Regions from separate parts of the Streptomyces sp. NPDC048664 genome, predicted to be linked through region 2. Evidence: riboswitches for the same ligand, from Rfam matches in the RefSeq annotation. Region 2 holds a riboswitch; the other holds the start of a gene.
The links. A riboswitch is a leader RNA that binds a small molecule or an ion and turns the genes downstream of it on or off. The one in region 2 is predicted to bind glycine.

Region 1 (9,515 bases), on a different contig from region 2:
CAGGAAGCGGACCACGCCGTCCTCGTCCGCGCCCGGCACGAAGTTGATGTAGTAGTGCAGGACCGCCGGGATGATGCCCGCGGCGCCGTTGGTCGGGGCGGTGACCACGCGGCCGCCCGCGGCGTTCTCCTCGTTCACCGCCATCGCGTAGAGCGTGATCCACTCCATGGAGTGGGCCAGCGGATCGCCTTCGGCGCGCAGCTGGCGGGCGGTGACGGCCGCGCGGCGGCGGACCTTCAGGCCGCCGGGCAGGATGCCCTCCCGCGACATGCCCCGGCTCACACAGGCCCGCATGACCTGCCAGATGTCCAGCAGACCCGCGCGGATCTCCTCCTCCGTGCGCCAGGCCCGCTCGTTCTCCAGCATCAGGGAGGAGATGGACAACCCCGTCTCCTTCGTCAGGCGCAGCAGCTCGTCGCCCGTGCGGAAGGGGTACTTGAGGACCGTGTCGTCCAGCACGATGCGGTCCGCGCCCACCGCGTCCTCGTCCACGACGAAGCCGCCGCCCACCGAGTAGTACGTCTTCGACAGCAGCTCGGCGCCCGAGGCGTCGTACGCCCACAGCGTCATACCGTTGGCGTGGTAGGGCAGGGTCTCACGGCGGTGCAGGACCAGGTCGTCGTCGTAGGAGAACGCGATCTCGTGGTCGCCGAGCAGCTGAAGGCGGCCGGAGGCCTTGATCTCCGCCACGCGCTCGTCGGCCGTCTCCACGTCCACCGTGCGCGGTGAGGCGCCCTCCAGGCCCAGCAGCACGGCCTTCGGCGTGCCGTGGCCGTGGCCGGTGGCCCCGAGCGAGCCGTACAGCTCGGCGCGTACGCGGGTGGCTCCCTCCAGAAGGCCCTCGTTGCGCAGCCGGCGCGCGAACATGCGCGCCGCACGCATCGGGCCCACGGTGTGGGAGCTGGACGGGCCTATGCCGATCGAGAACAGGTCGAAGACCGAGATGGCCACGGTGACTCCTCAATAACAGGGTGGTGCGGGGTGGGCACCGCGCCCGGACGGGGTGTGTCCTTCCAGTGTGCGCGGTGCCCGAGGGTGCTGCGGAACGGAGCCGGAACGTTTCCGGAAGCGCTCCGGAAACGTTCCGGGACCGTCTACTTGCCGATACCCGGGTAGAGCGGGTGCTTGTCGGCCAGTGCCGTGACCCGGGAGCGCAGCGCCGCCGCGTCGTACGACGGCTTCAGCGCCTCGGCGATCACGTCCGCGACCTCGGCGAAGTCCTCGGCCGTGAAGCCGCGGGTCGCGAGGGCGGGCGTGCCGATGCGCAGGCCCGAGGTGACCATCGGCGGACGCGGGTCGTTCGGGACCGCGTTGCGGTTGACGGTGATGCCGACCTCGTGGAGGCGGTCCTCGGCCTGCTGGCCGTCCAGCTCGGAGTGGCGCAGGTCGACCAGGACCAGGTGCACGTCCGTGCCACCGGTCAGGACGTCCACGCCCACGGCCTTGGCGTCGTCCCGTACCAGGCGCTCGGCCAGGATGCGGGCTCCCTCCAGCGTACGGCGCTGGCGGTCGCGGAAGTCCTCGGACGCCGCGACCTTGAACGCGACGGCCTTGGCGGCGACCACGTGCTCCAGCGGGCCACCCTGCTGACCGGGGAAGACCGCGGAGTTGATCTTCTTGGCCAGCTCGGCGGTCGACAGGATCACCCCGCCGCGCGGGCCGCCCAGCGTCTTGTGGGTGGTGGTGGTGACGACATGGGCGTGCGGCACCGGGTTGGGGTGCAGGCCCGCGGCCACCAGGCCGGCGAAGTGCGCCATGTCGACCATCAGGTAGGCGCCCACCTGGTCGGCGACCCGGCGGAAGGCGGCGAAGTCCAGCTGGCGGGGGTAGGCGGACCAGCCCGCGACGATCAGCTTCGGCTGGTGCTCCTTGGCGAGGCGCTCCACCTCGTCCATGTCGACCAGGCCGTCCTCGCCGACGTGGTAGGGGACCACGTCGTAGAGCTTGCCGGAGAAGTTGATCTTCATACCGTGGGTCAGGTGCCCGCCGTGCGCGAGGTTGAGACCCATGATCGTGTCGCCGGGCTTCAGCAGCGCGAACATCGCGGCGGCGTTGGCCTGGGCGCCCGAGTGCGGCTGGACGTTGGCGTGCTCGGCGCCGAAGAGCTCCTTGACGCGGTCGATGGCGATCTGCTCGACCACGTCGACGTGCTCGCAGCCGCCGTAGTAGCGACGGCCGGGGTAGCCCTCGGCGTACTTGTTGGTGAGGACCGAGCCCTGGGCCTCCATGACCGCGACCGGAGCGAAGTTCTCCGAGGCGATCATCTCCAGGGTGGACTGCTGGCGGTGCAGCTCGGCGTCGACGGCGGCGGCGACGTCCGGGTCCAGGTCACGCAGGGATGTGTTCAGAAGAGACATGAGGTGCTACGACTCCTCAGCCCGCGATGTGGGCGTCGTACTCGTCGGCGGAGAACAGGTCGGACGGCGTGTCCGTGACCCGCACCCTGAACAGCCAGCCGCCCTCGAAGGGGGCCGTGTTCACCAGCGACGGGTCGTCGACGACGTCCTGGTTGACGTCGGTGATCTCACCGGAGACGGGGGAGTAGAGGTCGCTGACGGACTTGGTCGACTCCAGCTCGCCGCAGGTCTCGCCCGCGGTCACCGTGTCACCGACCTCCGGGAGCTGGACGAACACGACGTCGCCGAGCGCGTTCGCCGCGTGCTCGGTGATGCCGACCGTCGAGACGCCGTCCTCGGCGTCCGACAGCCACTCGTGCTCCTTGCTGTAGCGAAGCTTCTGGGGGTTGCTCATGGCTGGATTCTCCCTGTACGCGGGCGGTGCTGGTGATGTGGGTGACGGAGCGGGTGACGCCTGGCCTGCCAGTGTCTACTTCCGGCGCTTGTAGAACGGCAGCGCCACGACCTCGTACGGTTCATGGCTGCCCCGGATGTCGACCCCGACTCCGGCCGTGCCGGGCGCGGCGTGCGCGGCGTCGACGTACGCCATCGCGATCGGCTTGCCCAGCGTGGGGGACGGGGCGCCGGAGGTGACCTCTCCGATCACCTCGCCGCCCGAGACGACCGGGTAGCCCGCGCGCGGCACGCGGCGGCCCTCGGCCACCAGCCCGACCAGGACGCGCGGGGGGTTCTGCTCGGCACGCCCGGCGGCCTCGGTCAGCGCGGCGCGCCCCACGAAGTCGCCCTCCTTCTCGAACTTCACGACGCGGCCCAGACCGGCGTCGAAGGGCGTCAGCGAGGTCGTCAGCTCATGCCCGTACAGCGGCATGCCCGCCTCGAGGCGCAGCGTGTCCCGGCAGGACAGGCCGCAGGGGATGAGACCGGCGGGCGCGCCGGCCTCGGTCAGCGCCTGCCACAGCTTCTCGGCGTGCTCGGGCGCCACGAACAGCTCGAAGCCGTCCTCGCCCGTGTAGCCGGTGCGCGCGATGAGCGCCGGGACGCCGGCGACGGTGCCGGGCAGACCCGCGTAGTACTTCAGCCCGTCCAGGTCGGCGTCGGTCAGCGACTTCAGGATGCCGGGGGACTCGGGGCCCTGGACGGCGATCAGCGCGTAGGCGTCGCGGTCGTCGCGCACCTCGGCGTCGAAGCCCGCGGAGCGCTCCGTGAGGGCGTCCAGGACCACCTGGGCGTTGGAGGCGTTGGCGACGACCATGTACTCCGACTCACCGAGCCGGTACACGATCAGATCGTCGAGGATGCCGCCGTCCGGCCGGCAGATCATGGTGTAGCGGGCGCGCCCGACGCCCACCGAGGAGATGTTGCCGACCAGGGCGAAGTCGAGGAGGCGGTTCGCCTCGGGGCCCGTCACGGTGATCTCGCCCATGTGCGAGAGGTCGAACAGGCCGGCCTTCGTGCGGACGGCGAGGTGCTCGTCGCGCTCGGAGCCGTAGCGCAGGGGCATGTCCCAGCCGGCGAAGTCGGTCATCGTCGCGCCCAGCGAACGATGCAGGGCATCGAGCGCGGTGTGGCGCGGGGGGCTGCTGTTCATCGGGAGTGCTCCAAGGACAGGCATGGACAGGGCGAGGTCGATCCTCCCCATCTGTCATCGGAACCTGAGAGGTTCGCCCTGACTCCCGTGTCCCGGGGCGGCAGGGTTTGCACCTTGGGTGGGGCCGCCGGGGCGGCCCGCTTTCCAGATGTGCCTCGCCCGCGCGGTATCAGGGGCCTGAGAGATTCAAGGGAGGGACTTGCTCCTTCGGCGCCCGGGCGGCACAAGGGCCTGCCCGGAACTCTCCCGCGCGGATTCAAGCGGCCGGTATGCAGTTGGCGCGCACATCATTGCACGCCACCCCCGCCGGACGGCAGGCCGGATCGGTAACCGGTCCGTGGCAGGACGGGAACGCCGTCGCGATACCTTTTCATTACCTTCTCTTTACGCCCGGTGGGGAGCAGGCTCTGTACGTCCGGTGGGGAGCGGGCTTCCCAGTCGCCGGGAGGCACCCACGGGGAGGCAGGGGAGGCGACGACGATGACGGTGGACAGGAACACGGCGTACGCCGGGGTCGCGGGCGTCGCGGTGCCCGGACCGGCCGGGGCCGTGCCGCGGCCCGCCCGCGGGGCCCGGCCGCCGGCCCGGGTCCGCGATCTGCGGGAGCGCGCGGGCGCAGCCCCGCACGCGCTGACGTTCGGCGCGCGGGACCTCGTCGTCGTGTCGGGGCTGCCGGGCAGCGGCAAGTCCACGCTGATGCGGCGCACCGTGCGGGGGGTGCGGGTGGACTCCCAGGACACCCGGGAGGGCTGGGACGCCCGGCTGGCCCGGTTCCTGCCGTACGCCGTCTACCGCCCCCTCGTCCGCCTCGCGCACTACGCGGCCCTGGGCCGCGCCCTGCGCACGGACCAGGGGGTCGTGGTGCACGACTGCGGCGCCCAGCGCTGGGTGCGCGGCTGGCTCGCCCGGGCGGCCCGGCGCCGCGGCGGCGCCCTCCACCTGCTCCTGCTCGACGTCGCCGAGGGCACCGCACTGGCGGGCCAGCGCCGGCGCGGCCGGGGCGTCTCCCGCTACGCGTTCCTGCGGCACCGCGGAGCCACCCACCGCCTCCTGCGCGCCGTCGAGCAGGGCCGTCCGCCGGAGGGCTGCGCCTCGGCGGTGCTCCTGGACCGCGACGCCGCGAACGCCCTGCGCCACATCACCTTCGCCGCCGAGCCGGAGGAGCACGGGCCGTGGGGGCGCTAGCCTTTTGCGCTGTGTCGGACAGTGGCATGTCGGGCAGTGGCAGACGACCAGCAGCGGCACTGAGCAGGCGGTAGGCAGATGGACATCCCCGCGGACCTTCCCATGGACTTCCCCGCACCGGCACACCCGTATCCGCACGGCGGATGGCCGGGCAACGAACTGGAGGAAGTGCTCTCCGCCGCCCTCGGCGTCCCCTCGGCGAGCGGCCGGATCGTGGAGGTCCTCGGCCGCAGCTTCGTCTGGGTGCCCCTGCCCGAGGGCCGCGGCCCGCACAGCGGCTCCCTCGACCTGCCCACCGTGCAGATCGAGGGCCAGGCGTACGTGCCGGTGTTCAGCTCCGAGGAGCAGTTCCGCCAGGTCGTGGGCGGCCACATGGCGTACACCGTCGCGCCCGCCGTCGAGTTCGCCCGGGGGCTGCCCCCGCAGGTCGGCATCGCCGTCAACCCGGACGGCGTGGTCGGCGTTCCGCTGCCCCCCGAGGCCGTGGCCGAGCTGTGCCGCGCGGGGCGTACGGAGCTGGACGGGTCGGCGAGGGGCGGCCGGGTCCGTCTCTTCGAACCCGACTGGCAGGACGACCCGGTCGACCTGCTCGCCGCAGCGTCCGCCGAGTTCGCCGCGGCCGGCGTGGTGCGCGCCGCGCGACGCTGCCTGGCCGTGATCGAGACCGCCGACCCGGTGATGCTCATAGGCGTCGAGCTGACCTCCGGGGAGAGCGACACCCGCACCCTCGCCCTGGACGCGCTCGGCAGGGCCCTGGCCAAGGCGCCGGTGGCGACGCCGGTGCACATGGTGTTCCTGGACGCGGCCCAGGATCCGGTGGGCGACTGGCTGCGGGGCACCGTGCGGCCCTTCTACCAGCACGGTTACTGACGGCACGAGGCAACCGTCCGGGCGGTATCCGACGCCGTCCGGGCGCCCGGGGGGAGCGCGCGTCACGTTGCTGTCAGGATGGCGCCTTAACCTGGTTTCATGGCCGGGGCGGGAGAACCCCGCGCCGCGGCCGTCAGGTTCGCCAAGCTGATCAGGTTCGTCGTGAGGGAGCGGTAGAGGGTGAGCGCGTCGGGCACGGCCTCGACCGGGCAGGTCGAGCACATGCTGCGCCAGGTGACGCCCGGGCGTTACGACGCCTACGAGGCGCTCCTCGGCGCGCTCGCGACCCCGTCCCGCGGCCAGGTCTGGATGCTCCTGTGGCACGGCCAGGCCGGCTCGCCCGACGCCCAGTACGGCACGATGGACGTGGGCGCCCACGGCTACGCGCCCTGCGTCACCTCCGCCCAGGAGCTGTCGGCGAGCGGCTGGAACAGGTCGTACGAGGTCGTCGACGGCCTCGACGTGGCGCGCACCCTCTACCCCGAGCACTACGGTCTGTGGCTCAACCCGCACGCGCCGGGCGGCGGGGTCGGCATCCCCTGGCTGGACCTGCGCCGTATCGCCACCGGTCTGGACCGTCAGCCCGCGGGCCCGCTCAGGCTGTCCGAGCCCGGCATCGAGATCCCGCAGTTCTACGCCCTGCTCACGCAGCACGCCCACCGCACCCCCGCGATCCGCTCGCTGCGCCGGGCCTGGGTGCAGCCGGCCCTCGGGGCGCCCTATCTGGCCATCGGCCTGGACGTGTACGACACCTCGCCGGCCGCGGTCGACTCCGTGCGGGCGATGATGCAGCAGTCGGTCGGCGCCGTGCCGGACGGGCTCGGGGTGTCGACGGTGGCCATGACCGACGCGTACGACCCGGTCGTGATGTGGATGCGGGCCGGCGCGCGCCCGTTCTACGACCGCGAGGCCCACGGGGCCCCGCTCCAGCCCCAGTTGCAGGCCCCGCCGCACGCCCCGGCCGCCGGTTACGGCTACCCGCCGGTGCTCGGCGGCTACTGAGCCGCACGCCGCCCACCCCGCCCCGCGGCCCGATTCCCGACCCGCGCGGCGATCTTCGGCGCACCCCCTCGCCCAAGTCGCGGTGTCCGCAAGGCGGCACGGAGTGTCCGCATAACAGGAAACCCCAGCCCGCATCACGTTTGCGCATCCATTCACTGTCAAGTCTGGCAACTGGTCGCACAAGCATTGAAGACTCCCCCTTCAAGGGGCTCGCCCCTACTCAGGTGAAAACTGATTGACGCCGCTACCAGCGGCAAGTGCGGGCCGGCCACCGCCGGTTGAGAGGGGTCCCTGCCAGATGACGGCGCCAATGCACGACACGACCGCGGAAGCGGCCCCGACCGCGCCGCCGGAGACGGGCGGCGAGGGGAAGATCGAGGGCCGGTCCCTCAAGCAGATCGCCTGGCACCGGCTGAAGCAGGACAAGGTGGCCCTCGCGGGCGGATTCACCGTGCTCTTCCTCGTGCTCGTCGCGATCTTCGCCCCGCTGATCGTCTCGCTGTTGGGCCACCCCCCGAACGACTTCCACCAGGACAAGCTCGACCCGCTCACCAACCTCCCGCAGGGCGCCTGGGGCGGCGTCAGCGGCGACTACCTGTTCGGCCTCGAACCCAACAAGGGCCGCGACGTCTTCAGCCGCATCGTCTACGGCGCCCGGATCTCGCTGCTGGTGGCCTTCCTCTCCGCCATCGTGGCGGTCGTGCTCGGCACCCTGTTCGGCATCATCGCGGGCTACTTCGGCGGCTGGGTCGACTCCCTGATCAGCCGCGTCATGGACCTGCTGCTCTCCTTCCCGCAGCTGCTGTTCATCATCTCCCTGGTCTCCGTCCTGCCCGACGACCTGCTGGGCCTGACCGGCACCGGCGTGCGCGTCGCCGTGCTCGTCCTGGTCATCGGGTTCTTCGGCTGGCCCTACGTCGGCCGCATCGTCCGCGGCCAGACCCTGAGCCTGCGGGAGCGCGAGTACGTCGAGGCGGCCCGCAGCCTGGGCGGTGGCAGCCGGTACATCCTGTTCAAGGAACTGCTGCCCAACCTGGTCGCGCCGATCCTCGTCTACGCGACCCTGATGATCCCCACCAACATCCTCACGGAGGCGGCGCTCAGCTTCCTCGGCGCCGGTGTGCGGCCGCCGACCGCCTCCTGGGGCGGCATGCTGCGCGACGCCCTGCAGACCTACGAGCACGACCCGATGTTCATGGTCTTCCCGGGCGCCACCATCTTCATCACCGTTCTCGCCTTCAACCTCTTCGGTGACGGCCTGCGCGACGCGTTGGACCCCAAGGGGACCCGCTGATGCTCGACTCGCCCCCTGCCGCACCGTCAGGTGGCTCTTCCTCATGGTTCCCCGGACATGGTCCGGGACCGCGAATCTCGGAGGTTACGAGAAAAATGCCCACAGGTATCCCGAAGCGGCGGCTCGCTGCTGGTGCGGCCCTCGTTGTCGCGGCACTGGTGAGCACCACAGCGTGCGGCGGTGGCGACAGCGACAGCAAGGACAAGGGTGCCGGCTACAACGCCGCGCTGGACAAGGTCGTCAACGCGTCCGCCAAGAAGGGCGGCACGCTGAAGTTCATCAGCAAGCAGGACTTCGACTCCCTCGACCCGCAGCGCACGTACTACGGCTTCTCCTGGGACTTCTCGCGGTACTTCACCCGCACCCTGGTCACCTACGACACCAAGCCGGGCGCCGCGTCGAACAAGCTGGTCGGCGACCTCGCCACCGGCCCGGCCACGGTCAGCGACGGCGGCAAGACCTACACCTACAAGCTGCGTGACGGCGTGACCTGGGAGGACGGCTCGAAGCTGACCTCCAAGGACGTCAAGTACGGCATCGAGCGCGCCTGGGCGACCGACGTCATCACCGGCGGTCCGAACTACCTCATGAGCACGCTCGACCCGAAGAGCGAGTACAAGGGCCCCTACAAGGACAGCTCGGCGGACAAGCTGGGTCTGAAGGCGATCGACACGCCGGACGACCAGACCGTCGTCTTCCACCTGCCCAAGCCCAACGGCGACTTCGAGCAGTTCCTCGCGATGCCCGCCGGTGCCCCGGTGAAGGCGAGCAAGGACACGGCCGCCAAGTACACCCAGCACCCGTTCTCCAGCGGCCCGTACAAGATCCAGTCGTACAGCGCCAACAAGAGCCTGGTGCTGGTCCGCAACGCCGCCTGGAAGAAGGCCTCCGACCCGATCCGCCCCGCCCTGCCGGACAAGATCACGGTGACGATCTCCCCCAACCTGGAGGAGAACGACAAGAAGCTGATGGAAGGCGACTACGACCTCGACCTCAACGGCACCGGTATGACCCAGTCGGGCCGTATCAGCGCCGTTCAGGACCACAAGGCGGACGTCGACAACCTGGAGACCACGTTCGTCCGCTACGTGGCGCTGACCCACACGATCAAGCCGCTGGACAACGCCCACTGCCGCAAGGCCGTCTTCTACGGCACGGACTTCGCGGGCCTGCAGCAGACCCGCGGTGGCGCCATCGCCGGCGGTGACATCGCCAACTC
Region 2 (9,515 bases):
GTGAGGTTGGCGCCGAAGCCGCGCGCGGCGAGGTAGAAGGCGATGCCGGTGGAGCCGATCACCGCGGCGACGGCCGCCCCTCGGCCCAGGTCGGGCCAGGGGCGGGTCCGGTCGAAGCCCAGCACGCGCAGCGACGCGCCCTCGCGCATCAGGAAGTGCGCGACGAGCACGACCGGCACCAGGGCCGTCGCGATCCCGAAGAGCTGCCAGGCGAGGTCGAGCCAGGGCCGGCCGGGCGCCGCGGAGGCGTTGAGGGTGGCCGCCTGGTCCTTCAGACCGCCCGGCTTGGTGACCGAACCGACGAAGCTGATCAGCGCGGACACTCCGCTGGCGCCGAGCGAGAGGCCCAGCACCAGCAGTGTCTCGTCCCGGAGAATCCTTCGCGTCGGCCGCTGATCCGGATGGGCATCCGCCACCGACTCCGCCTCCACCTGCACTCCCGCCTCCCTTGAACGATCCCGCATCGTCTCATCTTCGCCCGGCGGGGGCTCCGAATGAAGTGACGAAGATCGCCGTAAAGGCGGACGGGCAGGCCAAGAGCAAGGGCAAGCACTCGACCGAGCTCGCCCGACCCGGGCAGGCGGCCGCGGCGGCTTCCGGCCGGGCCGGGGCCGCCGCGTCGGCTCACCCCAGCGGCACCGGCTCGGGGGACCCGACCGGCCAGGTGTGCACCGGCTCACCCACGTACATCAGCTCCCGGTACCTCCTGGTCGTCGCGGCCAGCGCGGCCTGCCGGTCCAGCCCGCTCTCCAGGGCCCGGTGGAAGGTGGCGGCCTGCCAGCTCGCCCCGTTCGTCCGGCGCCGGCACCGCTCCTCGATCACCGAGAGATACAGGTCCCGGTCGGCCCGTTCGACACCCCAGGCGTCGAGTCCCGCCTCCGCCAGCGGCAGCAGCTCGTCGCGCACGAGGTCGACGGCCTCCACCTCGCTCACCCCACCGTGCCGTCCGCGCCGCGGCCAGCGCAGCCGGGCCTCGATGCCGTGGCGGCAGGCGGTGTCGAAGTTGGCCGCGGCGGCCTCGAACGGCAGCCGTGTCCACACCGGGCGCGGCTCCTCGGCGAGCGCGCGCACGAGCCCGTAGTAGAAGGCGGCGTTGGCGATGACGTCGATGACGGTGGGGCCCGCGGGCAGCACCCGGTTCTCCACCCGCAGATGCGGAACCCCGTCCGCGATGCCGTACACCGGCCGGTTCCAGCGGTAGATCGTGCCGTTGTGCAGGACCAGCTCGGCCAGCTTGGGGATCCCGCCCTCGTCCAGGACGCGCAGGGGGTCCTCCTCGTCGCAGATCGGCAGCAGCGGCGGGAAGAACGTCAGGTTCTCCTCGAACAGCTCGTGCGCCGAGGTGATCCAGCGTTCACCGAACCAGGTGCGTGGCCGCACGCCCTGTGCCTGCAGTTCCGGGGGCCTGGTGTCGGTGGACTGCTGGAACAGCGGCGGACGGGACTCGCGCCACAGCTCGCGTCCGAAAAGGAAGGGGGAGTTGGCGCCGACGGCGATCTGGACCGCGGCGACCGCCTGGGCGGCGTTCCACAGATCGGCGAATCGCGCCGGCGTGACCTGGAGATGCAGTTGGACCGACGTGCAGGCGGCCTCGGGCGCGATCGAACGCGAGGTGCACTCCAGGCGCTCCACCCCGTCGATCTCCAGCCTGAAGTCCTCGCCGCGCGCGGCCACGATCTGATCGTTGAGCAGGGTGTAGCGATCGACGGCGGAAAGATTGGAGGAGACGAGATCGTCGCGGTCCAGGGTGGGCAGAATGCCGATCATGACGATACCGGCGGCCACCTCCTGGGCTTTCCGGTCGGCATAGCCGAGCGAGGTGCGCAGTTCCTCGGCGAGACGATCGAATACCCGGCCTCCCAGTCGGTGCGGCGCTATGTTGACTTCCAGATTGAACATGGCGAGCTCGGTCTGGAAATCACGGCTCGCGATCTTTTCCAATACCTGCGCGTTCATCATCCGCGGCATACCGTCGGACCCTGCGAGATTCAGCTCGATCTCCAGCCCCATCAGATTCCTGGGCCGATCGAACCTCTCCTCCTCCAGCAGTCGCATGAAACCCGCCAGGCACTTCCTGAGCTTGTGGCGGTAGCGCTGGCGATCGGACAGGTCGAACGTCCCTGCCACGACCTTCTCTCCCATCGAAGCGTCCTTCCTCTTGATGGGCAGGCCGATGATCGGCCGCTGCTGTCCTGGGTCACGATGGATGATGCCCCGGCAGCGCGATCGATAACGTCCCGAGCGCGGCCGTCACGCGCTAGTGTGGCGGCACGGGCCCGACGGCACATTCACGAGGCATGCGGCACTGTGCAGTTTCCCCCGAACGCCGTGTCGTCAAAATCACCGGCGACAACCGGCCGACCGCCGCCGCCGAGTATGTCGAGGTCACGGGCGCGGACCCCGAGTAATACCAGGAAGAATATCTCTTCACGCCGTCCTGATATCGCCTTGCGCGACCCACGCAGGACGTCTAGACGAAACAATGCATGAACGCGCGTCATATAAACTTTGCGCACGGGGTAGAGAGTTGGCACTCGCGGTCCTGAGCCATCTCGTCACAGCGCCGCCATTCATCCGGGCACCCTCACCCGGCACACCTCCGGCCCCGAGAGCTGACAGCGCCGTCCGCCCGCCCCACCCCTTTCTGGCTCCACCGTGCCTGTCGAATGAGAGGCGACCCACCATGCATCTGCATGTCCCCCCGGCTCCCGCGCCCGCACTCCGCTCCGTCCTCGCGGCGCTCGCTTCCCCCACCGCGGTCCGCGAGGCCCCCATCCCCTCCCTGCGCGGTGCCCAGGGACCTGTGACACCCGAACTCCCCCTGCCGGTGCACGTTCTGGACCGGATCGCCCCCGCGGGCGCGGCGATCACCCGGTTGGCGGGATGGAGATTCCTCCTGCGCCGCGGCGGGCACGCCGTGGCCGCCGCCGAGACGATGCTGACCCCGGACGGCTGGGCGTTCTCGCACTTCTTCGAGGGCCCCTACGTCGCCTCCACCGAGCGGGCTCTGCGCCAGGCGGAGACGATGGCGCAGCCCCACCAGGCCCGGCTGCTGTCCGTGCCCGAGCTGTACATGCTGACGCTGTGGCTGCACGGCGACCGCGACGCCGACGGCGCGACGGGCCAGCCCGCCGCGACCGACCTGCTGGTACCGCTCGCGCCCGCACCCCCGGGCATCGCCGCCCACCGCCCGCACTCGGTCGCTGACCTCCTCCCGGTGCTCACCCTGCGGGTCACCAGAGCCGCCACGATGCTCGGCTCACCCGCACCCGCGTAGCCACCCCGGGCACGACCCCGCGGCCCGTGTGCCCCGCCGCTCCTGAGGACGGCGGGGCACGGTGCGTCCACGGAGCGACACGTCTGTCGCCCATTCGTGCTCTCTCGCACTCTTACGAGGGACAAAGCACTGGTCGGCCCATACGGGCTAGTTCTTTTTAGTCATGCCGAACCACCCAAAGTAGCCGCCGAGTTGGATTGAACCGTCCGCGCGGGTGATGCGTCATGAATGTGAGAAGCGGTGCCGCGAAATCCCTGCGGATTGACGCCCGTGGGGCAACACTGGGTTCGACACCGAAGCATCAGCAACGGGGAGCGGCCATGAGCGACCGGAAGAGCCGCACGACGCACACGCCAGCCATACCAGCCGTCCCACACACGCCAGAGCGAAAGATCGCATCCATCATGTGCCAGCACCAGCCGCCGTGCCCGACCGCCGAATCCGCCGACCGGGAGTCCGCCCGCCTCGTGGCGCACCACCCGGAGCAGGGATGGAGCCTGCTGTGCAACGGCGTTCTGCTGTTCGAGGACACCGGTGAGCTTCTGCCCGACGGCCAGATCATCGCCCCGCACCGCCCGATGGGCACCGGCCAGGTGATGACGGCCGCGTAAGGCGGCGGAGCGCGGGGGACGTACGACCGCTCCCCCGCCAAGGGCGTCCGACGCCCTGGACAGACCAGGGGCCGGCCCGGAGACGCACTCTCCGAACCGGCCCCGACGCATGTCCGAGGTCGACTACTCCTCGTAGGCGTCCAGCGGCGGGCAGGAACAGACCAGGTTGCGGTCGCCGAACGCCTGGTCGATACGGCGCACCGGCGGCCAATACTTGTCGGCGGCCGAGACACCGCTCGGGAAGACGGCCTCCTCCCGCGTGTACGCGTGCTCCCACGTGCCGCCGAGCGCCGCCGCGGTGTGCGGAGCGCCCCGCAGCGGGTTGTCCTCGTCGGGCCACTCACCCGAGCCGACCTTCTCGATCTCGGCCCGGATGGCGATCATCGCGTCGCAGAACCGGTCGATCTCGGCGAGGTCCTCGGACTCGGTCGGCTCGATCATCAGCGTGCCGGCCACCGGGAACGACATCGTCGGCGCGTGGAAGCCGTAGTCGATCAGGCGCTTGGCGACGTCGTCGACGCTCACCCCGGTCGCCTTGGTCAGCGGGCGCAGGTCGATGATGCACTCGTGGGCCACCAGGTTCCCGGGGCCGGTGTAGAGCACGGGGAAGTGCGGCTCGAGGCGCTTGGCGATGTAGTTGGCGGACAGCACGGCGATCTGCGTGGCCGCCTTGAGGCCCTCGCCGCCCATGAGCCGCACGTACGCCCAGGAGATCGGCAGGATGCCCGCGGAGCCCCACGGCGCGGCCGAGATCGGGCCCACGCCCGTCTCGGGGCCCGCCGCGGGCTGGAGCGGGTGGTTCGGCAGATACGGCGCGAGGTGCGCGCGCACGCCGACCGGGCCGACGCCCGGGCCGCCACCGCCGTGCGGGATGCAGAACGTCTTGTGCAGGTTGAGGTGCGAGACGTCGCCGCCGAAGTGGCCCGGCTTGGCGAGCCCGACCAGCGCGTTGAGGTTGGCGCCGTCGACGTACACCTGGCCGCCGGCCTCGTGGACGGCCGCGCAGATGTCGGCCACGTGCTCCTCGAACACGCCGTGCGTGGAGGGGTAGGTGATCATCAGGACCGACAGCTCGTCGCGGTACTGCTCGATCTTGGCCCGCAGGTCCGCCACGTCGATCTCGCCGTCGTTCGCGGTCTTCACGACGACGACCTTCATGCCGGCCATCACGGCGCTCGCCGCGTTGGTGCCGTGCGCGGAGGACGGGATGAGGCAGACCGTGCGCTGCTCGTCGCCGTTGGCGCGGTGGTAGCCGCGCACGGCCAGCAGACCGGCCAGCTCGCCCTGGGAGCCGGCGTTGGGCTGGAGGGAGACCTTGTCGTAGCCGGTGACCTCCGCGAGCCGCTCCTCCAGCTCACGGATGAGCGTGAGGTAGCCCTGCGCCTGCTCGGCGGGCGCGAAGGGGTGCAGCTGTCCGAACTCGGGCCAGGTGACCGGCTCCATCTCGGTGGTCGCGTTGAGCTTCATGGTGCAGGAGCCCAGCGGGATCATGCCGCGGTCAAGCGCGTAGTCGCGGTCCGCGAGGCGGCGCAGATAGCGCAGCATCGCGGTCTCGGAGCGGTGCGCGTGGAAGACCGGGTGCGTGAGGTAGTCGTCGGTGCGCAGCAGGTTCCCCGGGAGCGCGTCCTCGGTGCCGGCGTCCAGGCTCTCGGCGTCGGCCTCGACGCCGAAGGCGGTCCACACGGCACGCAGCTGTGCGCGGCCGGTCGTCTCGTCGCAGGCGATCGACACATGGTCGGCGTCGACGAGGCGCAGGTTCACCCCGCGCTCGCGTGCCGTGGCCACGACGGTCTCGGCGCGGCCGGGCACCCGCACGGTCAGGGTGTCGAAGTAGGCGCCGTGGACGACCTCGACGCCGCCGGCCGTCAGGCCCGCGGCGAGTATCGCGGCGTAGCGGTGGGTGCGGCGCGCGATGGTCCGCAGCCCCTCGGGACCGTGGTAGACCGCGTACATGCCGGCCATCACGGCGAGCAGCACCTGGGCGGTGCAGATGTTGCTCGTCGCCTTCTCGCGGCGGATGTGCTGCTCACGCGTCTGCAGGGCGAGGCGGTACGCCTTGTGCCCGTCGGCGTCCACGGAGACGCCCACCAGGCGGCCGGGCAGGCTGCGGGCGAACTTCTCCTGCACCGCCATGTAGCCGGCGTGCGGGCCGCCGAAGCCCATCGGTACGCCGAAGCGCTGCGTCGTGCCGACGGCGATGTCGGCGCCCAGCTCGCCCGGCGAGGTCAGCAGCGTCAGGGCGAGCAGGTCGGCGGCGACCGTGACGACCGCGCCGAGCCCGTGGGCCTGCTCGACGAGCGGCCTGATGTCGCGTACGGCACCGGAGGCGCCCGGGTACTGGACCAGTACGCCGTTGATCTCCCGCTCGGCGACCTCGGCCGGGATGCCGTCGCTCAGGTCGGCGACGACGACCTCCACGCCGGTAGGTTCGGCGCGCGTCTGGATGACGGCCACCGTCTGGGGCAGCGCGTCCGCGTCGACCAGGAACAGGCCCTTCTTGTTCCGGCCCATGCGCCGCGACAGCGCCATGGCCTCGGCGGCGGCCGTGCCCTCGTCCAGCAGGGAGGCGCCGGAGGTCGGGAGCCCGGTGAGCTCGGCGACGACGGTCTGGAAGTTGAGCAGGGCCTCCAGGCGGCCCTGGGAGATCTCGGGCTGGTACGGCGTGTACGCGGTGTACCAGGCGGGGTTCTCCATGACGTTGCGCAGGATCACCGGCGGCGTGAAGGTCCCGTGGTAGCCGAGACCGATCATGGAGTCGAGGACCTGGTTGCGGTCGGCCAGGGAGCGCAGCTCGGCCAGCACCTCGGCCTCGGTGCGCGCGCCCGGCAGGTCCAGGGCGTCGGTGCTCTTGATGACGTCGGGGACGGCGGCGGCCGTGAGCTCGTCCAGGGAGCCGTAGCCGACGTGCGCGAGCATCTTGGCCTGCGCCTCGTGGTCCGGGCCGATGTGGCGCTGCTCGAAGGGGATCCCCCGTTCGAGCTCGGAGAGCGGGATGCGGTGGGCGGTCATTACGGAGGCCTCCTGGTCAGACACGACCTTCGAGGGGCACCACGGCGCGGGCACCCCGACGGCCTCCCCCTCTGTCATCTCGACCTGAGAGCTTCACCGGCCCGCCGTGAGGCGTTCCGGCTTTCACCGTCGGTGAGAGCGGAAACCGTCGGAAACCGCCCTGCTTTCCAGAGTGACCTCGTCCGTGCGGTACGTGTGCCTGAGAGATTCCGGGGAGGGTTTGCTCCTTCGGCGCCTCCGGTTGGTTCCGAAGGACTCTCCCGCGCGGGGTCGTCAGCCGTTTGCCAGCGTACCAGCGGGTGCAACCAAGGACCCGGGGTGCGACCTGGAGCTTTCGAGTGGCCGCCGTGCCGGATGTGCTCTTTTGTAGTGGTTGTGAATGAGTTGCGATCAGTTGGAGGGACCGTGAAGACCGATATCGATCCGCGGAATCTGATCGGCCGCAAGGCGTTCGACCGCAACGGCAACAAGATCGGCACGGTCGACGAGGTCTACCTCGACGACGCGACCGGGGTACCGGAGTGGGCGGCGATACGGACCGGTCTGTTCAGCCGGGACGCGTTCGTCCCCCTGGAACCGAGCGAGGTGGTCGAGGGGGCGCTGTACGTCCCCTTCGAGCGCGCGCTGATCAAGGACGCACCCGACTTCGGCGTAGGACGCCATCTTTCCCCGGAACAGGAACTGCAGCTGTACCACCACTACGGGCTCGACGTGTCCTCGCCCACTCCCGCGCCGGACCGTGACTTCGGACGTCTGGCGGGGTCGGACGAGGCCTGAGGCGTCGGCGTGACGAGCGGCAGCGGATCGGCCGGTTCCAGACAGGGGTCGTCGGTGCGGAACGTGCGCACCCGCCCCGGCGCCGAGTCGGGCGTCTCGAAGCGTACGGTCACCCGGCCCAGGCCGCTTCCCTGCACCCACCCGTGCCCGTGCTCGCTGTGCCGGACGTCGTGGCCCGCCCGCCACACGTGCTCGGCCGGTGCCGGCGGCTCGTCCGCGATGTCCCCGGCCGTCCGCCGCGCGCTCTCCGCCGCCTCCCGATGCTCCTCGCCGACCGCCGCGCCCGCCGCCTCTTCGCCCCCTCCCCCCGCCGTCCCTCCCGTCGCACGCCCGACCGGGCCCGGCTCTCCCTCCGCCTCCCCCGCGCCGAGACGTGCCTGGGCGAAGAGGTCCTCCTGCGTGTAGTCGGCCAGCCCGCTGACGCCGACGCCCAGCAGCCGTACCCCGCCCGTCGTGTCCACCGCGTCCAGCAGTCTCGCCGCGGCCTCCCGCACCACCGCCGGATCGTCGGTGGGCCCGCGCAGGGTCTCCGACCGGGTCAGCGTCGAGAAGTCGTAGCGGCGGACCTTCAGCTGGATGGTCCGCCCCGACAGGCCGGCGTCCCGCAGCCGGCGCACACACCGCTCCGCGAGGTGCTGCACCTCCAGGCCGACGCGCATCCGGTCGTGGATGTCCACGTCATAGGTGTCCTCGACGGACACCGACTTCGCCTCCCGCTCGGCCACCACCGGCCGTTCGTCCCGGGCCAGCGCCATCGCGTGCAGCGCGTGTCCGTGCGCCTTGCCGAGGAGGCGGACGAGTTCGTCCTCGCCGGCCTCGGCCAGGTCGTCGACCGTGGTGATCCCGGCCCGCCGCAGATGGTCGCCGGTGGCGGGGCCGACCCCCGGGAGCGTGCGCACCGGCATCGGGCCCAGCAGCGCGCGCTCGGTGCCGGGGCGTATCACCACCAGTCCGTCCGGCTTGCCCTGCTCGGAGGCGATCTTGGCGAGCATCTTGGAGGCAGCCAGGCCCACCGAGCCGGTCAGCCCGGTGACGGCCCGGATGTCCGCGCGCAGCCTGGCCCCGGTCAGCCGCGCCGACTCCTCGTCCCAGGCCGCCCCGCCGGCCTCGAGATCCACGAACGCCTCGTCCAGGCTCAGCGGCTCCACCAGCGGGGACAGCTCCCGCAGCAGCCCCATCACCTGCTCGCTGATCTGCCGGTAGAGCCCGAAGCGCGGTACGAGGCAGGCCGCGTTCGGCGCGAGCCTGCGGGCCTGGGCCATGGGCATGGCCGAGTGCACTCCGAAGGCGCGTGCCTCGTAGGACGCTGTGGCCACCACACCGCGCGGGCCGAGCCCACCCACGATCACGGCCTTCCCGCGCAGACTCGGCTTGGACGCCTGCTCCGCCGAGGCGTAGAAGGCATCCATGTCGAGGTGCAGGATGGTGGGCACGGATCTCACATGTCCGATGCTGCCCTACGCCACTGACAACGGGGGCGCGCCGACGGGCGCGCCGACGGCGGCGCGGCCTCGACACGGTGGTGGCACGGCCGGCTGCCGCGCCACACCACGTCTCACACGGCGCGGTTGCGCCGCCGCGCCAGCTCGTCCGCCGGGTTGTCGCCGACGATGGTCTCGCCGGTGTCCACCCGCTCGCCGTGCAGCTGGGACAGCGCGCTCTCCACGTCCCGCCGGACCACGCCGACGGCGATCCCGAAGATGCCCTGCCCGCCCTGGAGCAGGGCGTGGACCTCGTCCGGTGACGTGCACTCGTACACCGTCGCGCCGTCGCTCATCAGCGTCATCCGATCCAGGTCGCCCAATCCGCGCTCCCTGAGGTGCTGGACGGCGGTGCGGATG

Region 1: it holds a riboswitch for glycine, as region 2 does, so the genes downstream of both, gcvT (glycine cleavage system aminomethyltransferase GcvT) here and gcvP (aminomethyl-transferring glycine dehydrogenase) in region 2, are expected to answer to the same signal.

Annotation. Positions count from the first base shown of each region.
Region 1 covers NZ_JBEZHK010000023.1:71,559-81,073, forward strand. Annotated here, with positions in the region: gene AB0C59_RS23840 (L-serine ammonia-lyase) at 1-951, opposite strand, end outside; gene glyA (serine hydroxymethyltransferase) at 1,095-2,357, opposite strand; gene gcvH (glycine cleavage system protein GcvH) at 2,374-2,751, opposite strand; gene gcvT (glycine cleavage system aminomethyltransferase GcvT) at 2,827-3,945, opposite strand; glycine riboswitch at 4,100-4,204, opposite strand; gene AB0C59_RS23860 (AAA family ATPase) at 4,426-5,130, shown strand; gene AB0C59_RS23865 (enhanced serine sensitivity protein SseB C-terminal domain-containing protein) at 5,209-6,000, shown strand; gene AB0C59_RS23870 (enhanced serine sensitivity protein SseB C-terminal domain-containing protein) at 6,181-7,002, shown strand; gene AB0C59_RS23875 (ABC transporter permease) at 7,301-8,296, shown strand; gene AB0C59_RS23880 (ABC transporter substrate-binding protein) at 8,392-9,515, shown strand, end outside.
Region 2 covers NZ_JBEZHK010000027.1:8,690-18,204, reverse strand. Annotated here, with positions in the region: gene AB0C59_RS25790 (type II CAAX endopeptidase family protein) at 1-437, opposite strand, end outside; gene AB0C59_RS25785 (glutamate-cysteine ligase family protein) at 625-2,142, opposite strand; gene AB0C59_RS25780 (hypothetical protein) at 2,684-3,277, shown strand; gene AB0C59_RS25775 (DUF5999 family protein) at 3,682-3,888, shown strand; gene gcvP (aminomethyl-transferring glycine dehydrogenase) at 4,012-6,897, opposite strand; glycine riboswitch at 7,075-7,170, opposite strand; gene AB0C59_RS25765 (PRC-barrel domain-containing protein) at 7,303-7,674, shown strand; gene AB0C59_RS25760 (DNA polymerase IV) at 7,596-9,116, opposite strand; gene AB0C59_RS25755 (MerR family transcriptional regulator) at 9,230-9,515, opposite strand, start outside.